One region of the Kitasatospora sp. NPDC096147 genome, then DNA from elsewhere that is predicted to be linked to it. Evidence: riboswitches for the same ligand, from Rfam matches in the RefSeq annotation. Region 1 holds a riboswitch; each other region holds the start of a gene.

Evidence for each region. Region 1 has a riboswitch for cyclic di-AMP ahead of ACIRBX_RS15770 (hypothetical protein). Riboswitches for the same ligand answer to the same signal wherever they lie in the genome.
Region 2: linked by a shared signal. The riboswitch ahead of ACIRBX_RS37385 (transglycosylase family protein) and the one ahead of ACIRBX_RS15770 (hypothetical protein) in region 1 are both predicted to bind cyclic di-AMP.
Region 3: linked by a shared signal. The riboswitch ahead of ACIRBX_RS13965 (peptidoglycan DD-metalloendopeptidase family protein) and the one ahead of ACIRBX_RS15770 (hypothetical protein) in region 1 are both predicted to bind cyclic di-AMP.
Region 4: linked by a shared signal. The riboswitch ahead of ACIRBX_RS28410 (transglycosylase family protein) and the one ahead of ACIRBX_RS15770 (hypothetical protein) in region 1 are both predicted to bind cyclic di-AMP.

What each region holds. Positions count from the first base shown of each region.
Region 1 is NZ_JBIWFX010000004.1:344,430-348,626, reverse strand. It holds gene ACIRBX_RS15785 (IclR family transcriptional regulator) at 1-13, shown strand, start outside; gene ACIRBX_RS15780 (antibiotic biosynthesis monooxygenase family protein) at 144-455, opposite strand; gene ACIRBX_RS15775 (hypothetical protein) at 543-1,010, shown strand; gene ACIRBX_RS15770 (hypothetical protein) at 1,012-2,169, opposite strand; cyclic di-AMP (ydaO/yuaA leader) riboswitch at 2,176-2,341, opposite strand; gene ACIRBX_RS15765 (hypothetical protein) at 2,518-3,003, opposite strand; gene ACIRBX_RS15760 (ribonuclease domain-containing protein) at 3,186-3,581, shown strand; gene ACIRBX_RS15755 (hypothetical protein) at 3,642-3,947, opposite strand.
Region 2 is NZ_JBIWFX010000024.1:28,217-32,413, reverse strand. It holds gene ACIRBX_RS37395 (LacI family DNA-binding transcriptional regulator) at 1-100, shown strand, start outside; gene ACIRBX_RS37390 (hypothetical protein) at 1,009-1,209, opposite strand; gene ACIRBX_RS37385 (transglycosylase family protein) at 1,276-2,439, opposite strand; cyclic di-AMP (ydaO/yuaA leader) riboswitch at 2,426-2,626, opposite strand; gene ACIRBX_RS37380 (hypothetical protein) at 2,818-4,197, shown strand, end outside.
Region 3 is NZ_JBIWFX010000003.1:727,947-732,143, forward strand. It holds gene tig (trigger factor) at 1-1,117, opposite strand, end outside; tRNA gene ACIRBX_RS13955 (tRNA-Pro) at 1,443-1,516, opposite strand; tRNA gene ACIRBX_RS13960 (tRNA-Gly) at 1,703-1,776, shown strand; gene ACIRBX_RS13965 (peptidoglycan DD-metalloendopeptidase family protein) at 1,841-2,875, opposite strand; cyclic di-AMP (ydaO/yuaA leader) riboswitch at 2,881-3,032, opposite strand; gene ACIRBX_RS13970 (DUF6348 family protein) at 3,400-4,128, shown strand.
Region 4 is NZ_JBIWFX010000011.1:34,526-38,722, forward strand. It holds gene eno (phosphopyruvate hydratase) at 1-506, opposite strand, end outside; gene ACIRBX_RS28410 (transglycosylase family protein) at 712-1,503, opposite strand; cyclic di-AMP (ydaO/yuaA leader) riboswitch at 1,508-1,659, opposite strand; gene ACIRBX_RS28415 (cytochrome P450) at 1,884-3,146, opposite strand; gene ACIRBX_RS28420 (SDR family NAD(P)-dependent oxidoreductase) at 3,423-3,818, shown strand; gene ACIRBX_RS28425 (MazG family protein) at 3,828-4,197, opposite strand, start outside.

The sequences.
Region 1 (4,197 bases):
CCTGGCCCCCTGACGGCGGGTCGGGCGGTGCCCGACCCCGGCTCCGGCCACGTCCGATCCCGACCGGTGTCGGTGTCGGGCGCGGTCCCATCGGGCCGGGTGCGGTCCGGCCGGGGTCGGGCGCGGTCCGGCCGGGGTCGGCCTCAGTCGTGGTCGGGGTCGGGCCCACCAGCCTGGGCCGCCATCAGCTGGAAGACCGTCAGCTCCGGCTCCACGCCCACGGTGCGGAACAGCCGGGGCGCGGCGGCCAGCTTCGGATCCGCCCGGACGGCCTCCAGGGCGGCCCGGTCCCGCCACAGGCTCTGCACCCGCCAGCGGCCGTCCGGCCCACGGAGCAGCTCCGTCCTGATCAGCCCGGCCGGCAGCGGCTCGGCCACCAACTCCCGGTAGGACGTCACCAGTTCGGCCTCACGATCCGGCCCGACCACTCCGGAGACCTCACTCAACACCCGCACGGACACCCTCCTCACTTCCACCTGCCTGGCATCCTCCGCCGATACAGTCTGCACAGAGAGTGACCACGCGGGCGAACGGAGTGGACCATGGGTGGACGGAAGCTGACCGCCGTGCTGGCCGGTGCGGCGGCGCTGGTGCTGGGGGTGACCGTCCCGGCGAGCGCGGCACCCTCGCGCTCCGACCTGGAGGTGGTCCGACTCGACCCGGAGGCGGCGCCGCCCGGCGGGACCACCACCGTGCACGGCTTCGTCGCCAACCTCGGCCCGGACCGGACCGGCTCCCCGTTCACGGTGCTGCTGACGGTGCCGAACGGCTTCACCTTCCGCGGCCCGTACTTCCCGACCGACTGCCTCGCCCTGGCGGGCGGCCACACGCTGACCTGTACCTTCGGGGCCGGCCTGCCCCGGTACCGGACCGCCACGGTGCTGGCCCCCGTCCAGGTGGACGGCGGCCTGCCCCCCGGCACCAAGGCCGAGGGGCAGGTCACGGTGGTCAGCCCGGACGACACGAACCCCGCGAACAACTCCACCCCGTTCACGCTGTCCGTGAGCTGACTCAGCGGTAGACCCGGACCCAGTCCGCCGAGAAGCCGATCGGCGCGGTGCCGATCGGCCCGGGGTGGTACTTCCCGGCGCCCACCGAGAGGTTGAGGATCAGGTAGGCGGACCAGTCGGCGCCGACGCCGGCCCCGTCCGAGAAGACCTTGGTGCCGTTCACGTACCAGTCGACGGAGTCCGCGCCGTAGTACGTGCCGATGGTGACCCAGCGGTCGTGGCCGACGGCGGCCACGTCGGTGTGGTAGCGCTGGGCCGGGTTCACGTGGTTGGTCAGCTCCAGCAGGCCCGGGTTGTCCGGGTGGTACTCGAAACTGTCGATCTCGCCGTTGCCGTCCTTCCAGGTCCACAGGGCCGGCCAGGCCCCGGGGGTGGCGGGCAGCTTGACCCGGGTCTCGGCGTAGTCGCCCGTCCGGACCTGGAAGCCCTCCCCGGAGTACTCGGTGGTGAGCAGGCCGGTGTCCCAGGCCCGCTTGCCGTTCTCCAGGGTGTGCGCGGAGGGCGTGGCGGTGAAGGTGGCGACCCCGTCGGCCACCGAGACGCCGGACGGGCTCAGCCAGTCGAGCTTGTTGTCGTCCGGGTTGTGGGTGCCGTAACGGTAGCTGCTACTCCGGTCGTTGACCCACTTGGCGCCGAGCGCCGGCGGGGCGTCGAACTCCTCCGACCAGGTCAGCGCCTTGCCCGGCACGGGCGAATCACCGGGCTCGGGGGTCGGCTTCGGGTTCGGGGTCGGAGTCGGGGTCACCGAGCCTGCGCTGACCGTGAGTTGACGGGACGGCAGGTTGTGCCAGCCGCCGTTCTGGTCCTGCCAGAAGCCGAACTGGGTGTAGGTGCCGGCCGGCAGCGCCCGGGCCCCGCTGGTGAAGGTCACCCCGCCGGGGCAGATCCGGACGTTGCCCGCGTTGCCGGGGAAGTCGAGGTTGGCCCCGGCCGCGTCCCGGACGCCGATGCCGACGGTCTTCGCGGTGAAGCAGCGGGCGGAGTGCACGGTGAGGGCGGCCGTGCCGGGTACGTCGGCGGTCATCGAGCTCGGGGTCAGCCGGTCCTGGGTGACGGTGGTGGCGGCCTCGGCCGGGCCCGCCAGCGGGACGGCGGCGACCAGTGGGAGGGCGACCAGCGCGGCAGCGCCGAGGCGTGCCGGGGTGACGGTTGTGCGCATGGGCAGGAGTCCTCTTTCGACGCCTGCGAGGTGAGCTGTCGGGTTCGGGCATGAGGGAACGCCCGGCCGCTGAAGCGGCTTCACCCCGAGTGCCCCGGCGTCGGACGAGCGAGCAGGGGTCACGTACTGACCTGGTTCCCCCGCTCCTGCCCGTACTCGGTGTGGTCGAGTGACCGTCGGCGGGCAGGCAGGACTCGGCGCCCCGCGACGGCGTCCGCCGGTACGCGGACTGCTCCGTGCAGGCTAGGCAGGTGCCGGGCCGAGCGACAAGGAGAGTTCCCTCACACCGGCCCGCCGGGCCCGGGGGCCGGCCGCCGGGAGGACGGCGGCCGGGAGGACGGGGAGGGATCAGAAGGCGATGTCGATCTCCTCGCCGTCCTGGCCCAGGGCGGTGGTCCGGCGCACCGGGCCGGAGGAGGGGGTCCCGACGATCAGCCACTCCGGATCGTGCATCAGCTCACCCCGGTCCCCCTGCCAGGTCACCGTCAGCCGGTCGCCGGCGACGGTGTCCACCGGCATGCCGCTCGGCTCGAATTCCACCGTGCACTCCGGGCCGCCGGTCACCACGGTGAAGGTGACCGGCGTGATCCCGCCGTCCGGCGAGTCGCGGAACACGCGCTCGTCGTCCGGGCTGTCCCAGCGCCAGTACCGGACCGGCCGGTCCGGCTCCGGCGAGACGATCACCAACTGCCCCGGTTCGTGACGCACTTCCCCGCCGTCGGCCGTCCACTCGACGGTGAGCGCACCCTCCCCCGGGCCGAGCCGGACGGTCGGACCGTCCGGCTCGAACCGGACCGGCAGCGGGTGGTCGGAGCTGCAGACGATGAACCTCATGGTGCTCCCCCGGGGGCGACGGTGGTACCGCCCCAGTCTTCCAGGGCCGCGCGGACACAGGTCCGGCACTTCCGTCGCGTGCCGGTGACCGGGCCGTCACCTGGATTCACAGGTGGTTGACCACCGGTGAAGTGTTCCCGCTTCGCTTCCTCCGGGACCTGACAAGCCATCAGGCTGGAGCCATGCGAATCACTCGACGCGCGTTGAAGACCCGGGCCGCCGCCGCGGTGGCCGTCGGCCTGCTCACCCTCGCCCCCACCGCCGTGTTCGCCACCGACGCCTCCGCCGCCGTCAGCGGGAGCATCTGCCTCTCCGCGCTCCCGCCGGAGGGCCGCACCACCATCCAGCTGATCGACCGGGGCGGACCGTTCCCGTACAGCCAGGACGGCATCGTCTTCCAGAACCGGGAGGGCGTGCTCCCCCAGCAGTCCACCGGCTACTACCACGAGTACACCGTGAAGACCCCGGGCTCCTCGACCCGCGGCGCCCGGCGCATCGTCACCGGCAAGGTCTACCACGAGGACTACTACACCGCCGACCACTACGCGACCTTCCGCAAGGTCAACTTCAGCTGCTGACAGAGCAGTTGCCCACCAGGCCGCCCGCCCCGCTTCCCCGGGGGCGGGCGGCCCCACGCGTCACCGGGCCGGCCGCCCCGGCCGCTGACTGAGCCCCATCATGCCGAACGCGGCTGCCAGGAGGACGGAGCCGAGCCCCACCAGCGTCGAACGGAAGCCGAAGTCCGCGACCAGCAGACCGAAGAGCACCTGCCACCCCAGCGCGAGCGCCGCCACCACCTGCGCCCATCCGTGCAGCCGGGGCCGGCGAACGTACCTCCGGTTCAGCGGGAGCATCCACCCCCGGGCCAGGGTCGCGACACCCGATGCCAGCAAGAACACCGCCATCGCCAGGACGGGTACGGCGAGCCAGACCCTCAGCACCATCCACCCCCACGCGCCGGCCAGGCGCCGGGCACAGGCGCGATCATGGCACCGCGCCCCGCACGCGTCCAGCGCGAACTCCCGGCCACCGGACCTGACGGCCGGTCTTTACGGCGGGTTCACGCCCGGATACCCTCCTGAAACATCTTGCGGCAACTTGCGCAAGACGGAGCGTCAACTCCGGTCGGTGGCGTGCGCCGCAGGGCCCCACCCCTGTGCCCCGCCGGAGCGGGCGGCTCCCTCCCCCACCCGT
Region 2 (4,197 bases), on a different contig from region 1:
GGAGGAGGTCAACGGCAGCGGCTCGCAGCGGGACGAGTTCATGTTCCAGACCGAGCTGGTGATGCGCGGCTCCACCGGCCCGCGCCGGTCGGAGCAGTAGGACCGGAGGGGACGGAAGGGCCCGGGACCACGCGGTCCCGGGCCCTTCCGCACGCCTGCCGCCCCGTCGCGGGGCACGGCGAGGGGCACGGGGCCGGGTGCACGTTGTGCGGGCAGGAGGCCGACGGTGGGCCCGGGAGCCGACGGTCCGTCAGCCGACCGCCCCGTCGCGGGGCACGGCGAGGGAGCCGGGGCCGGGTGTACGTCGTGCGGGCAGGAGGCCGACGCTGGGCGCGGGAGCGGACGGCCCGTCAGCCGACCGCCGCGTCGCGGGGGCAAGGCCCTGGAGTGCTGCGGCTGCCGGACGGACCGGCGTCGCCCCGAACGGTGGCTCGGACGTACCGGCCCCGTGGTCGCCGTGCCGCTCGGCTGCGACGGCCCGAACCGGCACACCGGTGCCGCCGGCCCGGAGCCGCGCTCCTCGTCCACGCCGCCTGGGCACCCGCTACCGCCTCCGGCGTTGTCGGTCCCGCGCGCGGCGACGCCACCGACCGGCGGCTCCACCCGCCCGATGCCCGTGGCCGGGTCGACAGCCACCGGGCTGAGGCGCCGACCCGTGCCGCCCGGCCCCGCCGAGCGGGCGCCGCCGGAGCACGCGCCCTCCTTGCCCGGCATCGGGCAGGGGGCCTTCGCCGGCTTCTCGTCGGTCGCCGATGTTCGCATGGACTCTCCCCCAGCCTCCGGCCGGGGGTGGCCCCTGCCCTGCCTTCGGCATCCCAGCCTCCGGCCGGGGGTGGCCCCCGCCCCGCCTTCGGCATCCCAGCCTCCGGCCGGGAGGTGCCCCGGCGCCGCCGAGCCACGCGCGCTCCTTGCCCGCCAACGGGTAGGTAGGGACCCTTCAACGACGCCCGCCCAAGCGGCCGGCGGAGCCGCACGGTGTCACAGCCGCCCCCATCAAGGAGACAGCCCCTAGCCCTCCTGGACGGCGGTGTCCGGCTTCACCAGCCGACTCTCGTCGGCGGCATCGCCGGTCCGTGCCTCGGTGCGGCGGCTGCGCGCGAGGTAGTCACGGAGGATCAGTTCGACGGCGTCCTGCGGGTTCCGGGTGCCGGCGAGGAGCATCAGCTCGATCGCGAAGTCGGCTTCCAGGGAGACGGTGACCTTGGCCATGGCGGCAGGATACGGCGCTGCCCCCGGAGCCGACCAGAGCTCCGGGGGCAGCGCTTCACACCGTCGTCAGACGCGGCCCGCGAAGTCGGGGGCCCAGTTGGCGATGGTCTCGGTCTTCACGCCGGCGCGGGGGTTGGCCGCCTCGACGTACTTGCCGCCGCCCAGGTAGATGGCGACGTGGTAGACGCCGGAGTTCGCGCCGTTGTTGGACCAGAACAGCAGGTCGCCCGCCTGGAGGTTGTCCAGCGAAACCCGGGTGGCCGCGTCCGCCTGGTCGTTGGCGACCCGCGGCAGCGAGACGCCGGCCTGGCGGAAGGCGGCCTGGGTCAGGCCGGAGCAGTCCCAGCCGCCGTTGCTGCTGCCGCCGTAGACGTACGCCTGGCCGACCTTGGAGAGCGCGAAGTTGATCGCGGCGGCCTTGGAACCGGTGGCCACGGTGGTGGTCTCGGTGGCGGCCTTCTTCGCCTTGGTGGTGGCGGAGGTGCCCGTGGCGGCGCCGTTCCCGGTGCTCTTCGAGGACGAACCCGACTGCGGCGCGGCCGGCTTGGGGGCCGGGGCGGCCACCGCGACCGTGCCCAGGGTGAGCTGCTGGCCCGGGTAGATCACGTGCGGGCCCTCGGGGAGCTGGGCCTTGTTGAGCTCGTAGAGCTTCTCCCAGCCGCCCTCGACGTTCTGGTCGCGGGCGATGGTGGAGAGCCAGTCGCCGGCCACCACGGTGTAGCTCTTGGCAGCGGCGGTCTGCGCGGTCTGCGCGGTCTGCTCGGCGGCCTTGGGGGCGGCGGCCTGCGGGGCCGCCTTCGGGGTCTCGGCCTTGGCGGCGGAGGTGTCGACCTGGGCGGGGGCGCCGCCCTTGGTCAGGCCCGCCTGGACCGAGCAGACCGGCCAGGCACCGGGGCCCTGGACCGCGAGCACCTTCTCGGCGATCGCGATCTGCTGGGCCTTGGTGGCCTGGTTCGCCTGCGGCGCGTACTGCTTGCCGCCGAACTCGGCCCAGGTGCTGGAGGTGAACTGCAGGCCGCCGTAGAAGCCGTTGCCGGTGTTGATCGACCAGTCGTTGGTCGACTCGCAGGCGGCGACCTTGTCCCAGGTGGAGACGGAGGCGGCCGAGGCGGTGCCGGCGGTGAGGGTCGGGATGGTGAGGCCGATGCCCACGACGCCGGTGGCGGCGATGAGTCGGCGGGCACGCTTGGAAGTGGTGCTGGACAGCACGAAGACGCGTTCCTCTCCCACGCCTGCGAGGTGAGCTGTCGGATTCGGGCTGGAGTTGCCCGGCCGTGCCTGAGCACGGCTTCACCCCAAGCCTGAGAACGGTCATGTGTGACCGGTACCAGGCGACTTACCTGTGGTTCCCCCGCCCCTGCCGCGGTGCTGATGAGCTGCCGACCCGTCCGGCGGCAGGATTCGGCGTTCCGGAGGGGCTGGGTCCGTGTGGTCACGAACAGGGCGTCACGTTAGGCAGAGTTAAGTTGAAACCGCAAACCCCTGTGACGCTGATCATGGTTTCTTTACCGACTCTTCATGAATCGGAAGCTGTCGATCCGGATGTCGATTCCGATCGATTCTGTTCAAATTCCTTGCGGCTCAAGGGATTTGCCTATGCTTCGGGTCATGCGGCACGCGAGAGGGCCCCAGCCGGGCCCGTCGGACAACGGATCGGCAAGGGTCAGTCGCCGGAAGCTCCTCATCGGCCTGGCGATCGGCACCGCCCTCGCGGCGGTCGGCGTGGAGGAGGTGATCCGGCGCAGCGGCAGTGGTCCTGACGTCCTCTCGGGAGCCCAGCCTCCGCCGCCGCCCGATCATTCGCATGCGCACGGTGGTTCTCCCAGTGCCTCTGACAGTCCGTCCGCCGAGTCCTCCGTCTCCCCGTCGGCCTCCCCGTCGACCGCCGCCACCTCCGGCGAGCCGGTGCCCGGGGTCGCCCCCTCGACCGCCGCGCCGGTGCGCCCGCGCGCCTGGTCCGACCAGGCGGGCTGGAGCGGCGGGGCCGCGCCCGGCCCGGGTGCGGCGGTGCGGATCACCGACCACGTGCTGCTGGACCGGGACGTGACGGTGGGTTCGCTGCTGGTCGAAGCGTCAGGTTCGCTCACCTTTGCCCCGGATCGTCCCGTTTCGCTCACCGCCAACGGCAACGTCGAGGTCCGGGGCGCGCTCACCCTCGCCCCGCAGGGGGCCGCCACCGTCCACGCGGTGCGCTTCCCGAGCGTCAACGAGGGCCGCTTCCAGGGCGGCGGGATGGGTCTGGTGGAGAGCGACACCGGCCTCTGGGTCACTGGCTCCGGCCGGCTCAAGCTGGCCGGCTCGGGCCGGACGGCCTGGGTCCGCGCGGCCGGCGCGCTGAAGGCCGGCGACACCAGCATCAAGCTGGCCGCAGCCCCGGCCGGCTGGCAGGTCGGCGACGAGCTCGCCGTCACCCCGACCGGCGCCCCCGACGCCGACGGCTTCTCCGAGCACTACGACTACCGCACCGTCACCGCCGTCAGCGGAGCCACCGTCAGCCTGGACGGCCCGCTGAAGTACGCCCACCCCAAGGTCACCGCGGGCGGCGGGGTCAGCGTCGGCGCCGAGGTGCTCAACCTGACCCGCAACGTCCGGATCGAGGGCACCGAGAAGGGCCGGGCCCACGTCCACATCACCAGCAACCAGCGCGCCGAGGTCCGGTACGCCGCGCTGCGCTGGCTCGGCCCGCGCAGCGCCGGCAAGGAGAAGTGGGCCGGCAAGCCCGTCACCGAGCCGGTGCTCGGCCGGTACGGGCTGCACTTCCACATGCTCGGCGACACCACCCGGGGCACCGTGGTGGAGGGCGTGGTGGTCCGGGACACCGGCAGCCACGCCTTCGTGCCGCACAACTGCCACGGCATCACCTTCCGCTCCTGCATCGCCCACCAGACCCTGGAGGACGCCTACTGGTGGGACGGCCCGCTGGACACCCGCACCCCGCAGGGCCCCTCGCACGACATCACCTACGACAGCTGCGTGGCCTCCCGCACC
Region 3 (4,197 bases), on a different contig from region 1:
CGCCCAGCTTCTCGGCGTCGACGATCTCGTCGAGCACGAACTGGGTCTTGATGCCCTTCTTGGCCTGCTCCTCGGTCTCCTTCTCGAAGTCCTCGACGGACTTGTCCTGGGTGGCGAGGTAGGTCTCGAGGGTGAGGCCCATCGGCTCGAGCTGGTGGTGCTCGAGGTTGTGCTTGCGGGTCTCGACCTCGTCCTTGAGGAGCTTCTCCGGGTACTCCATCTCGACCAGCTTCAGCAGCTCGTCGAGCACCCGCTCCTGGGCCTGGGTGGCCTGGTCGAACTCACGCATGCGCTCCAGGCGCTTGCGGGAGTCGGCCTTCAGGTCCTCCAGGGTGTCGAACTCGCTCGCCAGCTGCGCGAACTCGTCGTCCAGCTCCGGGAGTTCCTTCTCCTGGACGGCGGTGACGGTGACGGTCACCTCGGAGCTCTTGCCGGCCTGGGTGCCGCCCTTGAGCTCGGTGGTGAAGGTCTTGGTCTCGCCGGCCGAGAGGCCGACGACGGCCTCGTCGATGCCGTCCAGCAGACGGCCCGAGCCGATCTCGTAGCTGACGCCGGTGGCGGTGCCGTCCTCCGGCACCTCACCGTCGACCTTGGCCTCCAGGTCGACGACCACGACGTCGCCCTCGGCGGCGGCGCGCTCGACGTCCTTGACCGACGAGAAGCGCTCGCGCAGCTGCTCCAGGGACTTCTCCACGTCGGCGTCCTCGACCACGATCGGGTCGACGGTCACCTCGATGCCGGCGAAGTCGGGCAGGGTGATCTCCGGACGGACGTCGACCTCGGCGACGAAGGTGAGGTCACCGCCGTCGGCCAGGTTCTCGACACCCTGGATGTCGGTGATCTCGGGCTGACCGAGGACCTCGATCTTGCCCTCGTCGACGGCCTGGGTGTAGAAGCGCGGCAGCGCGTCGTTGACGGCCTCCTCCAGCACCGCGGCACGACCGAAGCGCTGGTCGATCACCTTGGCGGGAATCTTGCCCTTGCGGAAGCCCGGGACCGAGACCTGCGAGTTGATCTTCTTGTAGGCCGCGTCGAGGCTCGGCTTGAGCTCCTCGAAAGGCACCTCGACGGTGAGTCGAACCCGGGTCGGGTTCAGAGTCTCGACGGCGCTCTTCACGGTTGGGTCTCCTATGGGCTTGCGGTCAGGTTGTCTCCGCCGTTGCCGGCCGGCGGGCCGGGCGCGGTGCGGCGAGACGGGCGATGGGCGGTTGGAGCTGCATCTCCCGTACAAGGGGGTGGACGGTGAGCTTGACTCCTCGCCCTCGGGCGGTTGACCTGCACGGATCTGCGCAGGGACTACCGCCAGCCGCCCATCCTACCGGTAGCACGAAAGGCGGACGCCAGGGTGCTGCCACACGGATGACGGGGGCCCGCGCCAGGCCCTCCGGACGGCCCCGGTACGCCAACAGGGCCCCGCCTTCGGACGAGACCCTGCCGCACTGTCGGGGTGGCCGGATTCGAACCGACGGCCTTCCGCTCCCAAAGCGGACGCGCTACCAAACTGCGCCACACCCCGTGGTGCCGAGAGGAAGCGTACACGGCACCCCCCACCCCCCACGGCCGTTCACCCGGGCGGCCGTTGACCCCTGCGCCCGGCGGCACCGACGTGCCGAACCGTCAAAGCGGTGTGCGAGCAGCCGATCCGACCAGGTACGCTGACCCTGTCCTCGCGACCGCAGCACGCGGCCACGGGGCGTCCTGTGCGGGTGTAGCTCAATGGTAGAGCCCCAGTCTTCCAAACTGGTCACGCGAGTTCGATTCTCGTCACCCGCTCCACAGAAGGCTCCGGCCCCCGGTCAGTGACCGGGGGCCGGAGCCTTTTGACGTGGTGTCGGTCTCGTCAGAGGTTGACGCCGTGGGCGCGCAGGTAGGAGACCGGGTCGATGTCGGAGCCGTAGGAGGCGCCGGTGCGGATCTCGAAGTGCAGGTGCGGGCCGGTCACGTTGCCGGTGGCACCGGAGAGGCCGATCTGCTGACCGGCCGAGACGGTCTGGCCGGCCGAGACGCCGATCGAGGAGAGGTGGGCGTACTCGGAGTACTTGCCGTCCGCGTGGCGGATGACGACCTCGTTGCCGTAGGCGCCGCCGTTGCCGGCCTTGACCACGGTGCCGGAGGTGACGGCCTTCACGCTGGTGCCGGTGGAGGCGCGGAAGTCCACACCGGTGTGGTAGCCGCTGGACCAGGAGGAGCCGGAGGCGTGGTACGCGGTGGAGGTGCCACCGGAGACCGGGGCCACGTAGCCGCCGGAGGCGACGGTGGTGGAGGTCTCGGCCTTGGGCGCGGCGGCCTTCGGCGTGGTGGCCTTCGGGGCGGCGGCGGCCTTGGGGGCCTCGGCCTTCGGCGCGGCGGCCTTGGGAGCCTCGGCCTTGGGGGTGGCGGCCTTCGGGGCCGGGGTGGAGGCCTTGGAGCGGGACGCCTTGGTGGTGTCCTCGCTCTTGGACTGCTGCGGGGCCGGGGCCTGGGCCGGCGCCGGGGCGGCGACGGCGGCCTTGCCGGCCAGCGAGAGGTTCTGGCCCGGGAAGATCAGGTTCGGGTTGCCGCCGATGACGGTCCGGTTGTCCTGGTAGAGCTTCTCCCAGCCACCCTCGACCTGCTGGGCGTTGGCGATCTTCGAGAGGGTGTCCCCGCTGACCACCTGGTACGCCTTGGCCTCGGCGGCCGGAGCGGCGGCCGGGGCGGAAGCCTGCACGGCGGCCGGGGCGGCCTGCGGGGCGACGGCGACGGCGGCCTCGGGGGCGGCGGCCGGGGTGTGGTTCTGGTGCGCGCTGGCGGCGCTGACCGGGACCGCGAAGGCGGCGCCGACCACACCGGTGGCGACCGCGATGCGGGTCAGACGGGACAGCTGGACGCGACGGTGCTTGCCCTTGACGGACATGGGGCTGGTCCTCTCCGACGCCTGTGAGGTGAGCTGTCGGGTTCGGGCTGGAGATGCCCGGCCGCTGGCGCGGCTTCACCCCTAGCCGGACCGGTGTGACCGGTACGGCGACTTACCTGTGGGTCCCCCACTCCTGCCATGGCGGTGCTGGTTCGAGGCTCCGGGTGGTGGCAGGACTCGGCGTTCCACCCGGTGGGCCCGTCCGGTCGATCCGCCGGACTGGATCCGCAGCTAAGCCCATCGCCCCCGACGCTGGCAAGCCCGAGTTGAACGATCAACGAGCACCCGGCGGGACCAAAGTCACTCGGAGGTCGGGACTTCCGCCTCCGGCGCCCATGATCGCTGACCCTGGGCCGATGCTACGCACACGTAGGGTGTCGAAAACCACCGTCCGGATACGGCTCCGTGCGCTCCGTCGGCAGGCGCCGTGACACCGGTCACGCCGGGCCGATACGCTCGCCGTTCGAGGTTCCCGTTCGAGAACAGAGCGCCGCCCACCGGGGTGGCTGCGAGGAGATCCGCCCGTGCCCCACGAGGAGCGGCTGGCCGTCATACGGCGCGGAGTGGTCCGCGAGATGGCCCGGTTGGGCCTGGAGTTCGCGGTGGACGGCGCGGTGGTCCGGGGGCCCGGCACCACCGCCGTGGCGGTCCGCGAGCACGCCGAGCGGGGCACCACCGGCCACGTGGACCTCGGCTACGTGCTCCAGCTCGGCCGGGGCGACGGCCCGGTGGTCTGGGACTGCGCGGCCGGCTTCGGCGGCGACGACACCGAGCAGCTCGACAACGCGGTGATGATCTGGGCCGGCACCACCGCCACCGCCGTGCTCCAACTGCTCTCCGGTGAGCAGGCGTTCAGCACGCCCGAGTTCCCCGGCTGGCGGGTGGTGCAGAGCCCGGCGGCCACCTTCGGCACCGGCTCGGAGCTGCTGGCCGACTGGCTGGCCGGGCAGCACTCCTCGCCCGCCCTGGCCGCCGCCGTGCTGCCGGAGCTGACCCCGGGTCAGGTGAACGGCGTGAAGCTGTTCTTCGGCGGCAAGGCCGGCCACGACGTGGCCGAGGTGCGGGTGAACGGCCGGGTGAGCAGCGCGGCCTCGGCGGCGCTGCGCGCGCAGGACTGGCCGCGCGGCGAACGGCTCTGCTGGGCGCGGCTGTTCCTGGTGTTCGCGCCGGAGCCCGAGGCGCTGCCGGAGCGCGTGACGGCCCCCGCACCACGGCGCGGCCGGTTGGCGCGCTGGTGGCGGCGACGGCGCTGACCCGCTGGCGGGCGGGTCCGCGACCGGTCGGAACGGCTCGGCGCGGGACGGCAGGGCGCGCGACCGCTC
Region 4 (4,197 bases), on a different contig from region 1:
GGGGCGATCATGAACTCCTGGATGTCGACGTTGGAGTCGGCGTGCGACCCGCCGTTCAGGATGTTCATCATCGGGACGGGCAGCACGTGCGCGTTCGGACCGCCGAGGTAGCGGAACAGCGGCAGGTCGCTGGCCTCGGAGGCGGCGTGCGCCACGGCGAGCGAGACGCCGAGGATGGCGTTGGCGCCGAGCGAGGACTTGTCCGGGGTGGCGTCCAGGTCGAGCATGGCCTGGTCGATCAGACGCTGCTCGGTCGCGTCGTAGCCGACGAGCTCCGGGCCGATCTGCTCGATGACGGCCAGCACGGCCTTCTCGACGCCCTTGCCGAAGTAGCGGTTCTTGTCACCGTCGCGGAGCTCAAGCGCCTCGAAGGCGCCGGTCGAGGCACCGGACGGGACGGCGGCACGGCCGGTGCTGCCGTCGTCCAGGCCGACCTCGACCTCGACCGTGGGGTTGCCACGGGAGTCGAGGATCTCGCGGGCTACGACGACATCGATGGACGGCACGAGGCATCTCCTTGCGGAAGCGGGGCTGTGTGGTCGATACGTCCAGAGCCTAACCGCACCCGGGCCCGGGACCACGCTGACCTTGGTCCTGTCTCACCTCGTGGCCTTGCTACCCACCGGTAGTTCACCCGGGGCACACCAGCGACGCGCCCGGAGGGGCCGCACCGGATCACGGTGCGGCCCCTCCGGCTGACGGAGCGTCGGATCAGCCCAGCTGGAGGACCTGGCCGGGGTAGATCAGGTCCGGGTTGCCGCCCACGACCGACTGGTTGGCCTGGTAGACCTGGTGCCAGTCCTGGCCCTTGGCGGCGGCGATGCCCGAGAGGGTGTCGCCGGCCTGGACGGTGTAGTTGCCGGCGGCCGGGGTCTTCGGCGCGGCGTGCTTCGGGGCGTTCACCGTCGGCGCGGCGGCCTTCGGGGTCTCGACCTTCGGCGCGGCCTGCTGCTGCGGCGCGGCCTTCGGGGCCTCGGCCTTCGGCGCGGTGGTCTTCGGCGCGGCGGCCTTCGGGGTCTCGACCTTCGGCGCGGCCTTGGGGGCCTCGGTCTTCGGCGCGGCCGGGCGGCTCTCCGAACGGGACGCCTTGGTCTCGGACTTGGTGTCCACCTGGGCGGGGGCGCCGCCCTTGGTCAGACCGGCCTTCACCGAGCAGACCGGCCAGGCGCCGGGGCCCTGGGAGGCGAGCACCTTCTCGGCGATCTCGATCTGCTGGCCCTTGGTGGCCTGGTTGGCCTGCGCGGCGTACGCCTTGCCGCCGAAGCCGGCCCAGGTGCTGGAGGTGAACTGCAGCCCGCCGTAGAAGCCGTTGCCGGTGTTGATCGACCAGTTGCCGCCGCTCTCGCACTGCGCGACCTTGTCCCAGGTGGAGACCGGGGCGGCCGAGGCGCCGGTGGCGGCCATCAGCGGCAGGGCGATGCCGACGCCGGCGACGCCCACGACGGCGACGGCCTTCTCGGCCTGGGTACGACGACGGTGACGGCCCGAACCAGTGAACAGCATGAAGAATCCCTCTCCGCACGCCTGCGAGGTGAGCTGTCGGGTTCGGACCGGGAGGTGGCCCGGCCGCCTTTCGGCGGCTTCACCCCAAGCCGTGGGGGACGGCGACGTACGAGTGGGTCCCCCGCCCCTGCCCAAGGGTCTGGTCGGTGTCCCGGTGCACGGCGGGCAGGATTCGGCGTTCCGCGCGCGGGGTCCGCAGCTGCGGACTCCAGGGAGGGTAAGCAGATGAGCCGATGGATCACAAGCTTATGTCGAACACATCACACCGGAATCACACAGCGCTGTGGGTCGTCCACAAACCGTATCCCGGTGGCCTGATTGATACGCATTCAGATCACGAACGATCAGATTGCTCCGACACGCCGTCAGCTGATGTCCGCTCAGGTCAGGGGAGTTGCGGACTCCGGGGTAAAGGCGACCGGCAACTCCCGCAGGCCCCGCATGATCAGGCCACCGCGCCACCGCAGATCGGCCGGATCGGCGGCCAGTTGCAGATCCGGCAGCCGGGTCAGCAGGGCGGCCAGGGCGAGCTGCCCCTCCATCCGGGCCAGCGGGGCGCCGATGCAGTAGTGGATGCCGTGGCCGAAGCCCAGGTGGGGGTTGTCCTGCCGGGCCAGGTCCAGGGTGTTCTCGTCCGAGAAGCGCGCCGGATCGCGGTCGGCGGCGGCCAGCACCACCAACACCGGGTCGCCGACCGGGATGTCCACCCCGCCGATGGCCAGCGGGCTGGTGGCGAACCGCCAGGTGGCCAGCTCCACCGGGCCGTCGTAACGCAGCAGTTCCTCCACCGCCGTCTCCAACAGGGCGCTCTCGCCCCGGCGCAGCGAGTCCTGGAGCCGCTCCCGCTGCACCGGATTGCGCAGCAGCGCGTAAGTGCCGTTGCCGATCAGGTTGATGGTGGTCTCGAAGCCGGCGAACAGCAGGATGAAGGCCATCGCGGCGGCCTCGTTCTCCGTCAGGTGCTCACCGTGGTCGCTCGCCCGGATCAGGCCGGAGATCAGGTCCTCGCCGAGATCGGCGCGCTTGCGGTGGATCAGCTCCAGCAGGTAGCCGCGGATCTTCTTCACCGCCCGGCCCACCCCGCCACGCTGGCCGCCGTGGTGCCGGATCATCGCCCCGGCCCAGTCCCGCAGGTCGTCCTGGTCCTCCGGCGGCACGCCGAGCAGGTCGCAGATCGCGTAGATGGGGAGCGGGAAGGCGAACTCGTGGATCAGGTCGGCCTCGCCCCGGGCCGCGAAGCCGTCGATCAGGCGGTCGGTCAGCTCCTGCACCCGGGGCTGGAACTCGGCCACCCGGCGCGGGGTGAAGGCCTTGGACACCAGCCGGCGCAGCCGGGTGTGGTCCGGCGGGTCGATGTTCAGCAGATGGGTCATCAGGTCGGCCTGCCGCTCCCCGGGGATGCCGACCCGGCCGGTGCGGTGCGCCTGCCCGCTGTGGTGCGCCGGGTTCTTGGAGAGCCGGGCGTCGGCCAGCGCCTGCCGGGCGTCCGCGTACCGGGTGACCAGCCAGGCGTCCACCCCGCTGGGCAGGGTGGTGCGGTGCACCGGGGCGTGCTCGCGCAGCCAGGCGTACGCGGGGTACGGGTCGGCGGCGAACTCCCAGGTGAAGAGGGAGGGCTGGGTCGGGGCGGCGCTTTCCGGCATGCCGTGAACGGTAACCCGGCGGCGGCGCCCCTCCCCGCAGGGCCCGCCCCGCCGGGAGCGTGCCCGAGGACGGCCCCGGGGCGGAGCCGCCGACGGCACGACGCGGCGGGGCGGCGGGCCGGACCCGGCCCGGGAGACGGCAGGAGTGAGCCTGGTCACCTGGTGGGTAATTGCTCTTGCGGAGGATCGGAGCGTGCTTACGATCCTCCGATACGGACTTGGAGGGACGCCGGTGCGGCGCGTCCCGCCGGGCGCGGCTCAAGGAGGAGCAGTCCCATGCGAGTAACCGGGGCAGTGGTCGTCATCGCGGTGCTGGAGGGCGGATCGGGGGCCGGACTGGCCCGGCGGTTCGCCGCCGCGGGGGCGGCGGGCATGCTGATCGCCGATCAGCGGCCCGGCGTGGCCGAGGACCTGGCCACCGAGCTGGACCGGCCGGGCTGCCCGGTGGTCGGGGTGAGCGGTGACGTGCGGCAGCCCTCCGACGTGGCCGCCCTGGTCTCCACCGCCGCCAAGCACCTCGGCCCGATCGATCTGTTCTGCGTCTGCGGCCCCGGTGCCGAGCGCATCCTCACCCTCGCCGAACTCCCCGACCACCTCGGCCCGCTGGCCGAGCTGATGGCCCGGGTCGGCGACGCGATCGGCGAGGTCGTCGCCCCGCCGATCGCCGCCTGAGCCCAGCCCTCACTCCGCCGCGCGGACCTCGTCCCGGTAGGCACGGGCGGTGGCGCGCAGCGCCTGGTCGATGTCGAGGTCCTCGTCGTACGCCCGCTGGGCGAGGGCCAGCAGCAGCCTGCCCAGACTCTGCCGGTCGAGCACGGCGGGCAGCTCGTACGGGGCGTCCGGGACGCCGGTGAAGCCGGCCCGGCGGACCCGGGAGACCAGCTTGGCGGTGTACGCCAGCGCGGGCAGCCCGGCCGGCACGCCGTCCAGGATCGAGTCGCGCTGCTTCTCGGCGGCCTTGAGCTGCTCCCAGTTGGCCTCCACCTCGGCCGCGCCGTCGGCCCGCACGTCGCCGAAGACGTGCGGGTGACGGTACATCAGCTTCTCCACG